DNA from 2 places in the Pseudazoarcus sp. NS36 genome. Region 2 is predicted to be linked to the other one. Evidence: riboswitches for the same ligand, from Rfam matches in the RefSeq annotation. Region 2 holds a riboswitch; the other holds the start of a gene.
The links. Region 2 has a riboswitch for S-adenosylhomocysteine ahead of ahcY (adenosylhomocysteinase). Riboswitches for the same ligand answer to the same signal wherever they lie in the genome.
Positions count from the first base shown of each region.

Region 1: it holds a riboswitch for S-adenosylhomocysteine, as region 2 does, so the genes downstream of both, metH (methionine synthase) here and ahcY (adenosylhomocysteinase) in region 2, are expected to answer to the same signal.

Region 1 covers NZ_BAAKJA010000004.1:973-9,931, forward strand. Annotated here, with positions in the region: gene metH (methionine synthase) at 1-3,343, opposite strand, end outside; S-adenosyl-L-homocysteine riboswitch at 3,420-3,504, opposite strand; gene AC6H0R_RS07110 (hypothetical protein) at 3,549-4,160, opposite strand; gene pdxH (pyridoxamine 5'-phosphate oxidase) at 4,212-4,856, opposite strand; gene phnD (phosphate/phosphite/phosphonate ABC transporter substrate-binding protein) at 5,124-6,038, shown strand; gene AC6H0R_RS07125 (phosphonate ABC transporter ATP-binding protein) at 6,169-6,963, shown strand; gene AC6H0R_RS07130 (PhnE/PtxC family ABC transporter permease) at 6,960-8,756, shown strand; gene AC6H0R_RS07135 (rhodanese-like domain-containing protein) at 8,836-8,959, shown strand, end outside.
Region 2 covers NZ_BAAKJA010000004.1:310,803-319,761, reverse strand. Annotated here, with positions in the region: gene AC6H0R_RS08515 (sensor histidine kinase) at 1-546, opposite strand, end outside; gene AC6H0R_RS08510 (PP0621 family protein) at 543-773, opposite strand; gene mtnA (S-methyl-5-thioribose-1-phosphate isomerase) at 880-1,953, shown strand; gene AC6H0R_RS08500 (class II aldolase/adducin family protein) at 1,946-2,593, shown strand; gene AC6H0R_RS08495 (lysophospholipid acyltransferase family protein) at 2,572-3,462, opposite strand; gene AC6H0R_RS08490 (lysophospholipid acyltransferase family protein) at 3,459-4,307, opposite strand; gene metK (methionine adenosyltransferase) at 4,555-5,721, shown strand; gene AC6H0R_RS08480 (calcium/sodium antiporter) at 5,821-6,906, shown strand; S-adenosyl-L-homocysteine riboswitch at 6,939-7,033, shown strand; gene ahcY (adenosylhomocysteinase) at 7,110-8,519, shown strand; gene AC6H0R_RS08470 (GNAT family N-acetyltransferase) at 8,563-8,959, shown strand, end outside.

The DNA.
Region 1 (8,959 bases), 310 kb from region 2:
GCAGCCATTCGGCGCAGGCTTCGGCGAGGCGGTCGGCGATGGCTTTGAGCATGATGGCGTGGTAGTCGTCGTGCTCGGCTTCGAAGCGTTCCAGATGCGGTTCGATGCCGATGCCGGCGGTGCAGGCGAAGGCGCCGATGTAGTCGGGCACGCCCGAGTCTTTATCGGCGATGAAGTCCGCCAGGCACCAGTGCGGTTTGCTGTCCGGGCGCTCGTGTTGCTGGCGCAGGCCGTGCCAGGTCATCAGCGGTTTGTCGCGCGCTTCGGTCTCGTAGATTTCGATGTCGTCATGGCCGACGGTGTTGGCCGGGAACAGGCCGAGCACGGCGCGGGCCTGCAGCCATTTGCCCTGCACGATCTGGTCGAGCAAGGCTTTGCCGTCTTTGAGCACGTTGCGGGCGGTTTCGCCGACGACCTCGTCGTCGAGAATCTTGGGGTAGCTGCCGGCCAGATCCCAGGTCTGGAAGAACGGCGCCCAGTCGATGTAGTCCACCAGCGCTTCAAGCGGCACATCAATGGCCTGGATGCCGAGTTTTGCGGGCTTGGGCGGCACGTAGCCTTCGACACTGTTCCAGCGGTAGCGGTTGTCGCGCGCGGCCTGGAGCTTGACCAGCGTGAGGCCTTTCTTGTTGGCGTGCTGTTCGCGGATCTTGGCGTAGTCGGCGGCCAGCTCGGCCTTGTACGACGCGCTCTGGCCTTGCGACAGCAAGGTGGTGACCACGCCCACGGCGCGTGAAGCATCCGGCACGTAGACCACGGCGTTGTCGTAGTGCGGGGCGATCTTGATGGCGGTGTGGGCGCGGCTGGTGGTGGCGCCGCCGATGAGCAGCGGCAGGTCGAAGCCCTGGCGTTTCATCTCGGCCGCGACGTGGCTCATTTCTTCCAGCGACGGGGTGATGAGGCCGGACAGGCCGATGGCCTGGGCGCCGTGTTCCTTGGCGGCGGTGAGAATCTTCTCGCACGGCACCATCACGCCGAGGTCGATGACCTCGTAGCCGTTACAGCCCAGCACCACGCCGACAATGTTCTTGCCGATGTCGTGCACGTCGCCCTTGACCGTGGCCATGATGATGCGGCCCTTGGCTTGCGAGCCGGTGCGCAGCTTTTCGGCCTCGATGTAGGGGATCAGGTGGGCCACGGCGGTTTTCATGACGCGGGCGGATTTGACCACCTGCGGCAGGAACATCTTGCCCGCGCCGAAAAGGTCGCCGACCACGCTCATGCCGTCCATCAGCGGGCCTTCGATGACGGCCAGCGGCGGCTTGCCTTCGGCCTCCAGCTTGGCGCGCACTTCTTCGGTGTCGGCCACGACGTATTCGGTGATGCCTTTCACCAGCGCATGGCTCAGGCGCTTTTCGACCGGCATTTCGCGCCAGGTTAGATCCGGCCCGCTGTCCTTGGCCTTGCCTTTGACCGACTGGGCGATGTCCACCAGCGCATCGCCCGCGCCGGGGCGGCGATTGAGCACCACGTCTTCCACCACTTCGCGCAGCGCCGGGTCGAGGTCGTCATACACGCCGAGCATGCCGGCGTTGACGATGCCCATGGTCATGCCGGCTTTGACGGCGTGATACAGGAAGACGGTGTGGATGGCCTCGCGCACCGGCTCGTTGCCGCGGAAGCTGAAGCTGACGTTGGACACGCCACCGCTGATCTTGGCGTGCGGCAGGTTCTGGCGAATCCACGCCACGGCCTGGATGAAGTCGACGGCGTAGTTGTCGTGCTCTTCGATACCGGTGGCGATGGCGAAGATGTTGGGGTCGAAGATGATGTCTTCGGGCGGGAAGCCGATGTCGGTGAGCAGCTTGTAGGCCCGCGCGCAGATCTCGGTCTTGCGCGCGAAGGTGTCGGCCTGGCCCTGCTCGTCGAAGGCCATGACGATGACGGCCGCGCCGTACTGGCGGCACAGGCGCGCCTGGCGCAGGAACTCGGCCTCGCCCTCTTTCATCGAGATGGAGTTGACGATGCCCTTGCCCTGGATGCACTTGAGGCCGGCCTCGATCACGTCCCACTTGGACGAATCGATCATGATCGGCACGCGCGAGATGTCCGGCTCGGTCGCGATGAGCTTGAGGAAGCGCTCCATCGCGGCCTTGGAGTCGAGCATGGCCTCGTCCATGTTGATGTCGATGACCTGCGCGCCGTTCTCGACCTGCTGGCGGGCGACGGCCAGCGCGTCGTCGAAGCGGTCTTCGAGAATCATGCGGGCGAAGGCGCGCGAGCCGGTGACGTTGGTGCGTTCGCCGACGTTCACGAACATCGAATCGTCCGCGATGTTGAAGGGCTCCAGGCCCGACAGGCGGCATTTTTTCTCAATGTCCGGCACCTTGCGCGGTGCCAGCCCCTTGACCGCTTCGGCCACGGCGGCGATGTGCTCGGGCGTGGTGCCACAGCAGCCGCCGACGATGTTGAGCAGGCCGGATTCAGCCCATTCGCGGATGGCGGCAGAAAGCTCTTCCGGCGTTTCGTCGTAGCCGGTGGGCGCCAGCGGATTGGGCAGGCCGGCGTTGGGGTGGGCCGACACATAGGTGTCGCAGATGTTGGAGAGCTCTTCGACGTACTGGCGCAGCTCCTTGGCGCCCAGCGCACAGTTCAGCCCCATGGAAATCGGCTTGGCGTGTGCCAGCGAGTTCCAGAAAGCCTCGGCCGTCTGGCCGGACAGCGTGCGGCCGGAGGCATCGGTGATGGTGCCGGAGATCATCACCGGCAGGCGCTGGCCGAGGTCGGTGAAGAGCTTTTCCACCGCAAAGATGGCGACCTTGGCGTTGAGCGTGTCGAACACCGTCTCGATCAGGATGATGTCCGCGCCGCCTTCGACCAGCGCCTTGGCGGAGTCGTAGTAATCGTCGAGCAGCGCTTCAAAGCTGATGTTGCGGAAACCGGGGTCGTTCACGTCCGGCGAGATCGACAGCGTGCGCGAGGTGGGGCCCAGCACGGCGGCCACGAAGCGCGGCTTGGCGGGATTCTTGGCGGTGTATTCGTCGGCGATCTGGCGCGCCAGACGCGTGCCTTCGAAGTTGATCTCCCAGGCGAGGTCTTCGAGCCCGTATTCGGCCTGCGACACGCGAGTGCCGTTGAAGGTGTTGGTCTCGATGATGTCGGCGCCGGCATCGAGGTAGCCGCGGTGAATCTCGGTGATGACCTCGGGCCGCGTGATGACCAGCAGGTCGTTGTTGCCCTTGAGGTCGCGCGGGTGCGCCATGAAGCGGTCGGTGATGCCCTCGCCGCGGTACTGCCGCTCGTTCAGCTTGTATTGCTGAATCATCGTGCCCGTGCCGCCATCGAGCACGAGGATGCGTTCAGCCATCAAGGCGCGGAGTTCTTCGGTACGGTCGGGCTGCATGCGTCTTCTTACCTCGGGCAAATCATGGGCCGGGAGGCGCGCTGCAAAAGGAAACGGCGCCACAGCCCCGGGAAAGGGTCTGCGAGCGCCGTTGTTCGGTTGCTGAGCCTGGCCCGGCGACGTGATTTCGTCAGCGTCGGGTCGCAGCGCTCCTCAGCAAGCCGCGCAGTTTACCGGGAGCCGCGCCGGCATGCAAAACAAGCGCTTACCAGCCGTAATGCCCGAACCAGCCGAAGCGCGGTGAGCCGTAGCCGAAGTGGCCGTAGGGATAGGCGTGGCCGTGGCCGAAGCCCATGCCGATACCGTAACCGAAGCGTGGCCCGAACATGCTGTACCCGTCGTTGCCGTTGTAATAGACGTAGGTGTAGCTGGTGCGATCTACCTTACCCTCAATGAAGTGCACGTTGAGGTAGGTGGCCATGATGCCCGGATAAGGATTGGGGACATTCCAGTCCCACACTTCTTCATTCATGCGCGGGAAGCGCTCGATGCTGCGGTGTGCGCCAAGCGTGCGTTGTACCTGTTCGACCGTCATGCCGGCTTTAACGCGGCCGTGGTTACGGTGATCCAGTGCGTCGAATTGCTCGATCACGCGGCCCGTTGCGTCGACCGTATACATCCAGCAGGTTTCGCCCATCGGTTGGGTGGAATATTCCAGCGTGCGTGTGCCGTCCTCGTTCTTCCAGACATGACTTGGCGCGCCGCGCTTGGCGAGCAGCTCGCTCTCGGCATCAAAGCGGGTCTGGAAGCTGATGCAGCCACTCAGACCGAACAGCGCTACCAGCACCAGCAGCCACATGGAAAGTTTGGTTTTCATGGTGAACCTCATTGGCCAGAGGGCCTTCAAATCAAAGTAGTGGGCTGTCGGTCAGGGTGACAGGCGTGCGCGCGACCAGTTTCCGTCTTCACCCAGTGTCCACGCAAAGCGGTCGTGCAGACGCGATGAGCGGCCCTGCCAGAACTCCCAGTATTCCGGTACTAGCCGGTAGCCGCCCCAGTGCGGCGGACGCGGAGGCTTGAGGCCGAACTTCAGGCCGTATTCGGCAGCCCGTGCGACGATCACGCTGCGATCGGGAATGGCCTCGCTCTGGTGTGACGCCCAGGCACCGATGCGGTGGGTGAGCGGGCGGCTCTCGAAGTAAGCGTCGGACTCTTCCTCCGATACTTTCTCTACCCTGCCTTCGATACGCACTACGCGTTCGAGTTCCACCCAGTGGAACTGCAGCGCGGCAAACGGATTGGCGGCCAGTTCGCGGCCCTTGCGGCTGTTGTAGTTGGTGTACCAGACGACGCCGCGCTGGTCGAAACCCTTGATCAGCACGATGCGCGTCGAGGGGCGGCCATCGGCGCCGACGGTTGCGACGGTCATCGCGTTGGGTTCCGGCACATCACGCTTCATGGCGTCGGCAAACCATTCCTCGAACTGAATGAAGGGGTCTGCAAGGGCTTCGTGGTCTTCGAGACTGCCCTGTTCGTAGCTCTTGCGCAGATCGGAAAGCGGGGGGGTACTCATGGCGTGCTCCTGGGCGCGGACTGCTTCGACACGGCGGCCCGCAGGACGGTTCTGTGCCTCGCATGATAAGTCAGGCAGCTTGCCCCCGCGGTCACGAACGGGAACAATCGCGTCCTCACGGGCAATTCAGGCTGATCTGCGTATCGGCTGCCCGGCGGCGGAGAACTCCGCCCGCAAACCAACCGCTTCGGCGGGCATTAAACCCGGCGCATCCCGCACCGGAGTGGCTGGACCGGACGCAGTCCGATCCGACAACGGGAGAATTCCATGCACCAAAAATCTGCCTCACGCAGAGGCTTCATGCTGTCCGCCATCGCGTTGGCGGCCTTTGCCACTTTCGGCTCGGTTTCGGTCAGCGCGGCCGCCCCCAAGAAACTCATCATCACCGCCATTCCGGACGACGGCGACGCCGACCGCATGCGCGAAAACTTCGGCGCATTGGCCAAATATCTCGGCGAGAAAGCCGGCATTGAAGTCGAGTACATGCACGTCGAGAACTACGCCGCCAGCGTCACCGCGCTGGCCACCGGTCGTGCGCACGTCGCCTGGCTGGGCGCCGTCACCACGGCGCAGGCGCGCATGCAGATGGGCGACGGCATCACCATCCTCGGCTGCCGCGACATCGACAAGGGCTTTGTCAGCTACTTCATCGCCAACCCGGCCATCGGCCTGGCGCCGGTGAACGACCTCGGCGAGCTCGCCAAGGCCGCCTCTGGCCAAGGCTGGAGCTTCACCTTCGGCAGCAAGAGCAGTACTTCGGGCCACATGATGCCGCGCAAGTACTTCCTCGATCAGGCCGGACAGGCCCCGGAGAAGGTGTTCCGCACGGTGGCGTACTCGGGCAGCCACGACGTCACGATGCGCATGGTGGCCGACGGCACGCACCAGGTCGGCGCGCTCAACTACGCGTCGTGGGACAAGGCCAGTGCCGAACTCAAGGCCAAGGCTCCGATCGTCTACAAGACGCCGCCCTACACCAACTACGCGCTGACCGCCCGCTCCGATCTCGGCCCGGCACTGCTGGCCGCGCTGCGCAGCGCGCTGCTGGATCTGGACGCGAAAGACCCGAACGGCGCCAAGGTGCTCAAGTATCTGAAGGCCGGCAAGTTCATCGAAGCCGACATTTCGGAATGGCAGGGCTACGTCGAGCTGCTGCAGTCGGGCATCGACATCGGCGGCTAAGCCGTCCTCGAAGGATCTCTCGTAGGGCGGATTAGCGCAGCTTCATCCGCCGCATGTTCGGCGCAATGCGCTTCGCTTGTTCCGTCCTACGAGGCTCTCCTACGAATACCCGACGATTCCCGGACAGCTCATGAACCCCCCCTCGGACTCCCCGGCCCGCCTCGCCGACGCTTCCGTCGCCTATGCCGGCAAGACCGTGCTCGACGGCATCACGCTCGACATCGCAGCGGGCGAGCGCGTGGCGGTCATCGGGCCGTCGGGCGCCGGCAAGACCACGCTGTTCCGACTCATTGCCGGGCTGGTGAAACCCGTTCGCGGAGAGGCCTTCACGCTCGGCCGGGACACGCGGAAATTGAGTGGTCACGCGCTCGACAGCCTGCGCCGTGAGCTGGGCTTTCTGCAGCAGCAGGACAATCTGATCCCGCAGCTGCGCGTGGTGCACAACGTGCTGATGGGGCGGCTCGGTCACTGGTGGTTGCCGCGCGCGCTGCTGTCGCTGCTGTGGCCGCAGCAGATCGATCTCGCGCGCAGCGCGCTGGCGCGGGTGGAGTTGTCTGAGCGCCTGTGGTCCTTGCCCGATGAACTCTCCGGCGGGCAGCAACAGCGGGTTGCGGTGGCGCGCCTGATCGTCCAGCAGCCGAAGCTGGTGCTGGCCGACGAGCCGGTGAGCGCGCTCGACCTGCGTCTGGGCCGCGAGATCATCGGCCTGCTCACCGAACTGGCCACGCGCGATGGCGTGACGTTGCTGGTCAATCTCCACACGCTGGATTTGCTGCAGGGCAATTTCGACCGTGTGATTGCGCTGCGCGAAGGCAAGCTGTTCTGGCAAGGCCGCCCGGACGAGCTGACCCAGGGGCTGTTGCGCGAGCTCTACGGCGCCGAGTACCGCGCGCTGCATCTGGACGAGATCGCGCTGCCGGCATGAACGTCCTCGCGCATCTCCACCCGCAGGAAAAGCGACCGTGGGGGCATTTCGTCGCCATCGTGGCGGTGTTGCTGGCCATCGTCGCCTCGTTTGCTGCGGCGGAATGGGATCTTGCGGCACTGACCGACGCTGCACGCCGTGCCGCCGCAGCGGAACGTATGGGCGCATGGCTTGGCGCCTTGTTGTCGCCGGATCTGTCGGCGGAGTTTCTGGCGCAAAGCTGGGAGCTGACGCTGCAGACGCTGTCCGCGGCCATTCTCGGCACGGCGCTGGCGGTGGTACTGGCCTGGCCACTGGCGATGGGCGCGAGCCGGGCGGTGTGCGTTGGCGAGGAGAACGCGCGAGGGCTGTGGCGCCACTTTCCCTTGCGTTCCCCGACGGCCGCATTGTGCGCACTGTGCCGGCTGATCCAGGACGTGCTGCGCGCGGTGCCGGACTTTGTATGGGCCATCATCCTGGTGGCCATGATCGGGCTCGGCCCGCTCACCGGCGCATTGGCGCTGGCGCTGAACATTACCGGCATCCTCGCCAAGGTCTATAGCGAACTGTGGGACAGCGTGCCCGAAGATCGCTACGCGCAGGTGCGCGGGCTGGGCGGCGGGCGCGTCGCCACGTTCCTGTACGGCATCCGCCCGCTGGCCTCGCGCAATGTGTTGTCCTTTACGCTGATGCGCGCCGAATGCGCGATCCGCAACGCGGCCGTGATCGGCGCGGTCGGCGGCGGTGGGCTGGGCGCCGAGATCTGGTATCAGATCCGCTTCGGCGCCTGGGACAAGGTCGGCACCTTGATCCTGTTCACGCTGCTGCTGACGCTCACGGCTGATCTGGCCAGCAACTACATCCGCCGCCAGTTGCGCGGCGATCCGAATCGCAGTGCCGCGCCGGTCTCCTGCGCCGTTGCCGGGCCGCTGGATGACAAGGCGGTGGCCATCCGCGCGCCGCGCGCTGCCTGGTGGGCGGCCGGCTTCGCCGGACTGGTCACACTGTGGTCGCTGTGGTTCATGGGTTGGGGCAATCGCGCTGCGCCGGACGGCACGCCGCGCAATCACCTGGAGCCGGCGCTGGAACTGTTCACCGGTCAGGCGTGGGAGAACCTGCGCTTCTTCGAGCGTCTGCTCTCACCGGTGCTGGAGCCGGCCTTCGTCTGGCGGGTGATCGAATCCGCAGCGATTCCGCTCGCCATTGCCGTGGTGGGCACGGCGCTTGGCGTTGCCGGGGCCGTCGTGCTGACGCGTTGGCACTCGGCCAGCTTCCAGCTACACGCCCCGCGCTTTACCGGCGAAACGCCATCGTGGTGGTTGCGCGGGCTGCGTGCCGTGCAACTCGCTGCGGCACGCGCCACTGCGATGGTGGCGCGCGGCGTGCCCGAGGTGATGTGGGCGTTTCTGCTGATTGCCTTCTTCGGGCCGGGCCTGGTGGCCGGCACGCTGGCGATTGCGCTGCACACTCTGGGCGTGCTCGGGCGTGTCTTTGGCGAGGCGGTGGACAACCTGCCCTTGAGCCGTTTCGAGCCGGTGAGCGGCGCGTCCAGACTGGTCACCTACGGCGCTGTGGCGGTGCCGCTGGCCTGGCGAGACTGGATGACTTACGCCTTCTTCCAGTTCGAGAGCAATGTCCGCGCGGCCGTGGTGCTGGGCCTGATCGGCGTCGGCGGACTGGGTTTCCAGTTTTCGTTCAATTTCGAGTGGTTCCGCTTCGAACGTGCCGGCACTTACCTGCTTGCGATGGTCGGTTTGACCGTGCTGATCGACCGCGCTTCGCGCCTGCTCAAGCTCGGTCGAGCTACCCGCTGAACCGGGCTTGTACACATGGGCGCGTCGGGCGTATGCACAAAATACGCTAATATGCCGATCTTGCGATGGAGACCTCGGCATGAAACACCTCACGCCCAAAGAGGCATACGCCTTCCTCAACGACAATCCCGAAGCGCTGCTCATCGATGTGCGCAGCGAGATCGAATATCTGTTTGTCGGTCACCCGAAGGGGGCCACGCATA
Region 2 (8,959 bases):
GGCCAGGGTTTCCTGCGTGCGCGCCCGCAGCGCCAGCCAGCGCGCGGTGATCGCAATGGCGAAGAAGGCCACGCACACCACACTGATGCGGGCCCAGTCGTAGGCACTGGCCGTATCCAGATTGCGCCAGGCGTTCTCGCCCAGTACGGCCAGCGTCGCCAGTGCGGCGAAGAACACCGGCATGCGGCCTTCGGCGAGCACACCCGCCGCCGCCAGATACACCATCATCAGCACTGCCACGCCACTGGCCTGACCACCGCTGATTGCCATAATCACGGTCAGAGCGCCGATATCCACGATGAACTGCAGCCGGAAAAGCGCGGTCACGCCACCCATCAGGCGCACGGCCACGGGAAAACCGGACACGAAGGCGAAAGTCGCGTAGGCCCAGGAAGCAACGAGGAAAATGTCCGGGCGCTCTGCACCCAGCCCCAGACCAGCGCCCGCCACGACCAACAGGCCGGCAACGATCAGGCGGAAGGCATTGAAGATGCGGCGCGGGACCGCGCGCAGCGTATCGGACTGCGCTGGCGCGAGGGCCGTCATTGCCCGCGCTTGCCGAGACGCCGATGTTCGTCGCTGCAGAAGAACCCGGCATCGCTGCGCACACCCTCCGTCTCCGGAATGTGCACGCCACAATGAGCGCAGGCGAGCATGCGTTCCGGCGGAGGCCTTTTCGGCGCAGCCCCTGGGCGCCGCTTGCGGCGTTCGAGCGCTCGGCTCGCCCACCAGCCGACGATGAGAACAAGGATCAGGACTGCCAGCAAACGCACGACGCATATACCCCGGATAAGAGCCGGATCGAGTGTAGCACCGTGAAAGCGGGGCCTGCCGCAAACAGCGCCGTTTCACGCCCTGACGCGACGGTAGAATCGCACCATGCCCTTCGAACAACCCATCCCGACCCTGCGGCGCGACGGCAACGGTATCGTTGTGCTCGACCAGACCGCACTGCCGCATCACGTCGCCACCACACGCATCGAGACGCTCGAACAGGCCGCCCATGCCATTGCTCACATGCAGGTGCGCGGCGCCCCGCTGATCGGCGCCACCGCCGCCTTCGGCGTGGCGCTCGCCTTGCGTGAGGGCTGCGACGACGCGCGGCTCGCCCACGCTTGCAGCGTGCTCGCGGCAACCCGCCCCACCGCCGTCAACCTGCACTGGGCGCTGGCGCGCATGCAGGCGCGGCTCACGCCTCTGGCGCCGGCCGAACGGCTCACCGCAGCATGGGACGCGGCGACAGCCATCTGCCGCCACGATCACGACACCTGCGCCGCCATCGGCCGCCATGGCGCCGACCTGCTCGCCGATTTGGCGGCTCGGCGCCATGGTCCGCTCCGCGTGATGACCCATTGCAACGCCGGCTGGCTTGCCACCTGTGGCGCCGGCACGGCGCTGGCGCCGGTGTATGAGGCGCACGCACGCGGCATCGACGTGCACGTGTGGGTCAGCGAGACCCGCCCGCGCAACCAGGGCCTGCTGACGGAGTGGGAGCTGCGCGAGGCCGGCGTGCCGCACACGCTGGTGGTAGACAACGCCGCGGGCATCCTGCTGGCGCGCGGCGAGGTGGACGTGGTCATCACCGGCGCCGATCGCGTGGCCGCCAACGGCGACTCCGCCAACAAGGTCGGCACCTATCTGAAGGCGCTCGCCGCACGCGACAACGGGGTGCCGTTCTGGATCGCCGCCCCGTATTCGACCGTGGACTTCGCCCTGCCCGATGGCGCCGCCATACCGATCGAGCAACGCGACGCCGAGGAAGTGCGGGTACTGAACGGACTGGGTGCCGACGGCAATCCGTCCAGCCTGCGGCTCGCGCCCATCGAAGCACCGGCGAGCAACCTCGCCTTCGACGTCACCCCGGCGCGATTGATCGACCTCATCGTCACCGAGTGCGGCGCCGTTGCCCCGGCTACGCTGGCCGCCGGACGGCCGGGGAGCGCGCATGCCTGAAGACGCATTGCGCACAGAATTGCTGGCCGCTGCATGCGGTCTGAGCACCAGCGGCCTCAATGTCGGCACCTCCGGCAATGCCAGCGTACGCTGCGACGGTGGCATGCTGATCACGCCGACCGGCCTGAAGATCGAAGACTGCGCGCCGGACGACATGGTGTTCGTCTCGATGCAGGGGGAAGCCCGCGGCACGCGCGCGCCCTCATCCGAATGGCCCATGCATCTCGGTGTGTATGTCGACCATGCGGCAGCCGGCGCGGTACTGCACGCGCACGCGCCCTTCGCCACCGCACTGGCCTGTCGCCGGCTCGAAATCCCGCCTTTCCACTACATGATCGCGCGCTTCGGCGGCTCCACCGTGCGCTGTGCCGGCTACGCCACCTTCGGCACGCAGGCCTTGTCCGACGCAGTGCGCGAGGCCATGCGTGATCGCTCGGCCTGCCTGCTGGCCAATCACGGCATGCTGGTGTTCGGATGCAACGCGGACCACGCGCTGGACATGGCGATCGAGTTCGAAACGCTGTGCGAGCAGTACTGGCGCGTGCTGCAACTGGGGGAGCCGGTGCTGCTGTCGGAGGCCGAAATGGCCGAAGTGATGGAACGCTTTGCCGGCTACGGTCAGCCGCGCGACTTGCGATAGACCTTGCGCGCGCCCTCGGGGCGGCGCTTGAAGCGGCGGTGCACCCAGTAATACTGCTCGGGCATGGTGCGTACCACGGACTCGATCCACTCGTTCATGCGGCGCACGTCGGCTTCCAGGTCGTCGGACGGGTAATCCGCCCACGGCTCGCCGATCTCCACCACATAGCCCTGCCCGCCCGGCAGCATGCGCGTCGGGCACGGCACGACCGCCGCGCCCGCCAGTTTCGCCAGTCGCGGCAAGCCGGTGATGGTGGCGGCCGGCACACCGAAAAACGGCACGAACAGCACATCGCCGGTGCGGAAGTTCATGTCCGGCAGGTAGTAGAACGGCCGTCCGGCTTTCATCGCACGCACCGTCGCGCGCGGCCCGGCATCGCGCGCCAGTAGCAACTGGTCACCGAAACGGCTGCGACCGTGATGCAGCCAGCGGTCGAACAGCGGATCGCTCTGACGTGCGTAGATCGACACGATATCGAAGCGGCTGGTGATCGCGGTGCCACCGGCATCCAGTCCGACGAAATGCGGCGAGAGCAGGATCACCGGCCGCCCTTCGGCCTGCAGGCGGCGCACGACATCCTCGTTTTCGACATGCACCAGACGCTCCAGCCGCGCCCGGCTGCCCCACCACAACACACCGCGCTCGAGCATGCTGCGCGCCAGCACCTTGAAATGTTCGCGTGCCAGACCTTCGCGCTCGGCCTGACCCAGTTCGGGGAAGCACAGCTCCAGATTGACCCGCACCACCGCCCGACGCTGCCGCGCGACGCGATACAGCAAGGCGCCAAAAGCGCCTCCCACCGCTGCCAGCGCCGGCAGCGGCAACCAATGCAGCAACCACATCACGGCAATCGCCAGACGCGCGCTCACGACACTCCCTCCGGCTGTGGCACCCCGCGCGGCACCTTGTAGCGCTCGTAGCTCCACAGGTACTGCGCCGGACAATCCCGCACCATACGTTCGATTTCACGATTGATGGCCGCGCAGCGTTCGGCCAGATCGCCCGTAATCGGCTCGGCCGGCTCACGCGCATGCACGACCCAACCCTCGCCGACAAGCCGTTCGGCCCAGCACAGCAGCACACACACGTTCGGCGTCTCGCTCAGGCGCGCGGCCAAGGTCATGGTCCATGCCGGGCGCCCGAAAAACGGCACCCACATGCCTTCGCCGGCACGCGGCGCCTGGTCGGGCAGGATCGCCGCGATCTCGCCCGCACGCAGAGCCCTGGCCAGTTTGCGCACGCCGCTCACGTCAGCCGGCGCCACGCTCACCGGGCCACGCGCACGCCAGGACATAACCTCGCGCATCGATGCCTTGCGCGGCGGGCGATACAGTGCCGTCAAGGGCGTCACCGCAGCGGCCGCCTGCACGCAGGCCTCGAAACACCCCAGATGCGCGGTCAGCATCAACACGCTCTGGCCGCGCGCGCGCGCCGCCTCGAACAATTCGCGCCCTTCAAAGCGCAGCACTCGAGCGTGCACCTCGTCGAGCGGACGACACCACACGAAAGGCGGCTCCATCATCTGCCGACCTGCGTGGGCGATGGCCTCGTGCAGCACCTGCGGCGGCACCTGGCCAAACGCCTGACGCAGGTTTGCGCGCACGTGCTGACGATGTGTCGGCGACGACCACCACACCAGCCAGCCCAGCCATGCACCGAGTGCATGCAGCCAGGACAGCGGAAGACGGGAGAGCAGGCGAAATAGATTGGTCACGTAGGGTCGGCGGAACGCACTCGAGCAAGATCGGTCGTAGCGTGCGCCACAAGAGGCAGTCGGTTTGACCGCGGTTCAAAGCGCGTTATTATTGCGCAGCCGCCGAGTTAACACGACAACTTGCAGGGCGGCCCGGTCAGCGCGAACACGCGCGACCTACGAAATACTGCTAAAGCGTCGCCGCTCGACATCCCCGGAGCCGGCCACGCCGGAACAACCGGGGATTTTTGTTTTCAGGAGTCGCTCGATGAGCAGGGAATTCCTCTTCACTTCCGAATCGGTATCCGAGGGACACCCGGACAAGGTGGCCGACCAGGTTTCCGACGGCATTCTCGACGCCATCCTTGCCGAAGATCCGCGCGCGCGCGTCGCCTGCGAGACGCTGGTATCGACCGGGCTCGCCGTGGTGTCGGGCGAAATCACGACCAGCGCCAACATCAATTACCGCGAAGTCGTGCAGGACGTGATCCGTCGCATCGGCTATGACGATTCGAGCGTCGGCTTCGACTACAAGTCCTGCGCCATCCTGACCGCCATCAACCGGCAGTCGGCCGACATCGCGCAGGGCGTGAACGAAGGCGAAGGCATCGACCTCGATCAGGGCGCCGGCGACCAGGGCCTGATGTTCGGCTACGCCTGCGACGAAACGCCGTCGCTGATGCCGCTGCCGATCTACTACGCCCACCGCATCGTCCAGCGTCAGGCCGAACTGCGCAAGGACGGCCGCCTGCCTTGGCTGCGCCCGGACGCCAAGAGCCAGCTGACGGTCAAGTACGTCGACGGCAAGCCGGTCGCCATCGACACCGTCGTGCTGTCCACCCAGCATCACCCGGACATCTCGCACGCGCAGATTTCCGAGGCGGTGATTGAGGAGATCATCAAGCCGGTGCTGCCCAAGGAGCTGCTGGGCGACAAGGTGCGCTACCTGATCAACCCGACCGGCCGATTCGTCATCGGCGGTCCGCACGGCGACTGCGGCCTGACCGGCCGCAAGATCATCGTCGACACCTACGGCGGCGCAGCCCACCACGGTGGCGGCGCGTTCTCCGGCAAGGATCCGTCCAAGGTCGACCGCTCGGCCGCCTACGCCGCGCGCTGGGTCGCCAAGAACGTGGTCGCTGCAGGGCTGGCCTCGCGCTGCGAGGTGCAGGTGGCCTACGCCATCGGCGTCGCCCAGCCGGTCAGCCTGATGGTCAACACCTTCGGCACCGCGCGTATCGACGAGCAGCGCATCGAAGCCCTGATCCGTGAGCATTTCGACCTGCGCCCCAAGGCCATCATCCAGGAGCTCGACCTGCTGCGCCCGATCTATTCGAAGACCGCCGCCTACGGCCACTTCGGGCGGGACGAACCGGAGTTCACCTGGGAAGCCACAAGCAAGGCTGCGGCGCTGCGCGCCGGCGCGGGGCTGTAAGAAGCTGCCCCGACGCCCGCTATAATCCGCAACACCAACGGGCCGTTTCAGGCGTCTGCCTGAAACGGCCCGCAAACGTTCCACACACCCGGCTACATCATGCTCACCCACGCCCTGTTCTTCGCCCTCGGACTCGTCACGCTGGTGGTCGGCGCCGAACTGCTTGTCCGCGGCGCTTCCAAGTTCGCACTGTCCTTCGGCGTCTCGCCGCTGGTGGTCGGCCTCACCGTGGTCGCCTTCGGCACCAGCACACCGGAGCTGGCCGTGTCGGTCGGTGCCTCGCTCGGCGGCAACCCGGATCTGGCCATCGGCAACGTGGTGGGCAGCAACATCGCCAACATGCTGCTGATTCTCGGCATTTCGGCGCTGATCACGCCACTGCTGGTGAATGAGCAGATCATCCGCCAGGAAATCCCGATCATGATCGGCGCCTCAGTGTTGTTCGTGGTGATGGCGCTCGACGGCAGCGTGTCGCGGCTCGAAGCCGGTGCGCTGTTCGCGCTAGTGGTGGGCTACACCGTATTCCTGATCCGTCAGTCGCGCAGCGCCTCGCGCGAACTGTCCGACGAGTACGCCGCCGAGATGCCGGCCGACGCCAACTGGGACCGCCACTGGAGCGTGCAGCTGGGCCTCATCGTGGTCGGCCTGGGGGCGCTGGTGCTGGGCTCGGAATGGCTGGTCGGCGCGGCCGTGGCTTTCGCCCAGGCCTTCGGCGTGAGCGACCTCGTGATCGGCCTGACGGTGGTCGCAGTCGGCACCTCGATGCCGGAAGTGGCTACCTCGATCGTCGCCGCGCTGCGCGGTGAGCGTGACATCGCGGTGGGCAACGTCGTCGGCTCCAACGTCTTCAACATCTTCGCGGTGATCGGCGCCACCGGCCTGGTCAACGCCGGCGGCATTCCGGTGTCGGAAGCGGCGCGCGCCTTCGACCTGTGGGTGATGCTGGCCGTGGCGCTGGCCTGCGTGCCGATCATGATGACCGGCAGCGAAATCTCGCGTTGGGAAGGCGGCGTGTTCCTCGGCTACTACGCTGCCTACACCGCGTGGCTGGTGCTCTCGGTGCAGAACCACGCCATCGTGCCGGCCTTCTCGACGGCCATGCTGGGCTACGTCATGCCGATCACCGTCATTGCATTGATCGTCAGCCTGATGCGCCATCAGGACCGGGAAGGTAACGACGGCTGACCGCGCCCGCACAGTCGGGTATACTTCGTTCCGTTTCCGAGGAGCGCTGCAAGGCGTCGGGTTCCCGCCCGGCCCCAGGCTCGGAAGCCGCCATCAGGCGGCATCGCCACAACCGCGCTCGCCCATCCAACCTCGCCGGGTTGGTGCAGGGCGAGGGCACGAACTGCCTCCCCTTCCCCGCCCGGCCCATGCAGGAGCAAAGCATGAACGCTGTGGCTGATATCAAGGATTGCGTCGTTGCCGACCTGTCGCTGGCCGACTGGGGACGCAAGGAAATCCGCATCGCAGAAACCGAAATGCCCGGCCTGATGGCCATCCGCGAGGAGTTTTCCGCCTCGCAGCCGCTCAAGGGCGCGCGCATCACCGGTTCGCTGCACATGACCATCCAGACCGCGGTGCTGATCGAGACGCTGACCGCGCTCGGCGCCGAAGTGCGCTGGGCCTCGTGCAACATCTTCTCGACGCAGGACCACGCTGCGGCCGCCATCGCCGCCACCGGCGTGCCGGTGTTCGCGGTCAAGGGCGAGACGCTGGCCGACTACTGGGACTACACCCATCGCATCTTCGAGTGGTCCGACGGCGGCTACTCGAACATGATCCTCGACGACGGCGGCGACGCCACGCTGCTGCTGCACCTCGGCACCCGCGCCGAGACCGATGCCTCGGTGCTGTCCAAGCCGACCTCCGAGGAAGAGCGCGAGCTCTTCGCCGCGATCAAGGCCCGCCTCGGCGCCGACCCGAAGTGGTATTCGACGCGTCTGGAAAAGATCCGCGGCGTGACGGAGGAAACCACCACCGGTGTGCATCGTCTGTACCAGATGCACCAGCGCGGCGAGCTGCGCTTCCCGGCCATCAACGTCAATGACTCGGTCACCAAGAGCAAATTCGACAACCTCTACGGTTGCCGCGAATCGCTGGTGGACGGCATCAAGCGTGCGACCGACGTGATGATCGCCGGCAAGATCGCCGTGGTCGCCGGTTACGGCGATGTGGGCAAGGGCTCGGCGCAGGCGCTGCGCGCGCTCTCGGCTCAGGTGTGGGTCACCGAGATCGACCCGATCTGCGCGCTGCAGGCGGCGATGGAAGGCTATCGCGTGGTCACCATGGATTACGCCTGCGAGCACGCCGACATTTTCGTGACCGCCACCGGCAACTATCACGTCATCACGCACAACCACATGGCGCGCATGAAGGACCAGGCCATCGTGTGCAACATCGGTCACTTCGACAACGAGATCGACGTTGCCTCTCTTGATGACTACGAGTGGGACGAGATCAAGCCGCAGGTCGATCACGTGATTTTCCCGGATGGCAAACGCATCATCCTGCTGGCCAAGGGTCGCCTCGTGAACCTCGGCTGCGGCACCGGCCACCCGAGCTACGTGATGAGTTCGTCCTTCGCCAACCAGACGATTGCACAGATCGAGCTGTTCAATCATCCGGAGCGCTACCCGGCCGGCGTGCATACGCTGCCCAAGCATCTGGACGAGAAAGTCGCACGGCTTCAGCTGAAAACGCTCAACGCCCAGCTGAGCGTGCTGTCCGACGAACAGGCGGCCTATATCGGCGTTCCGCAGGAAGGGCCGTACAAGCCCGACCACTACCGCTACTGATGCACTGCGCCCCGGCCCGGCCGGGGCGCGCACGAGGACATCCATGCCCCTGGCCACGGTGCGCAACACCCTTGCTGACGACATCGAACCGCTGATCGCGCTGCAGCGTCGCGTCTACCCGGACATTCCGGCGTGGTCGGCCGAGCAGATGCGCCATCAGCTCGACATCTTCCCGCAGGGCCAGCTGATTGCCGAAGTCGACGGCGAACTGGCCGGTTGCGCCAGCTCGCTGGTCATTACCTGGGACGACTGGGGTGAGCATCATTCGTGGGACGAGATCACCGCCAGTGGCAGCTTCGACAGCCACAACCCGATGGGGCGCACGCTCTATGGGGCCGAAGTTTTCGTGAACCCCCAACTGCGCGGCAGCGGTATCGGCCACGCACTGTACGAGGGACGGCGCGACATCTGCCGGCGCATGAACCTCAAGCGCATCATTG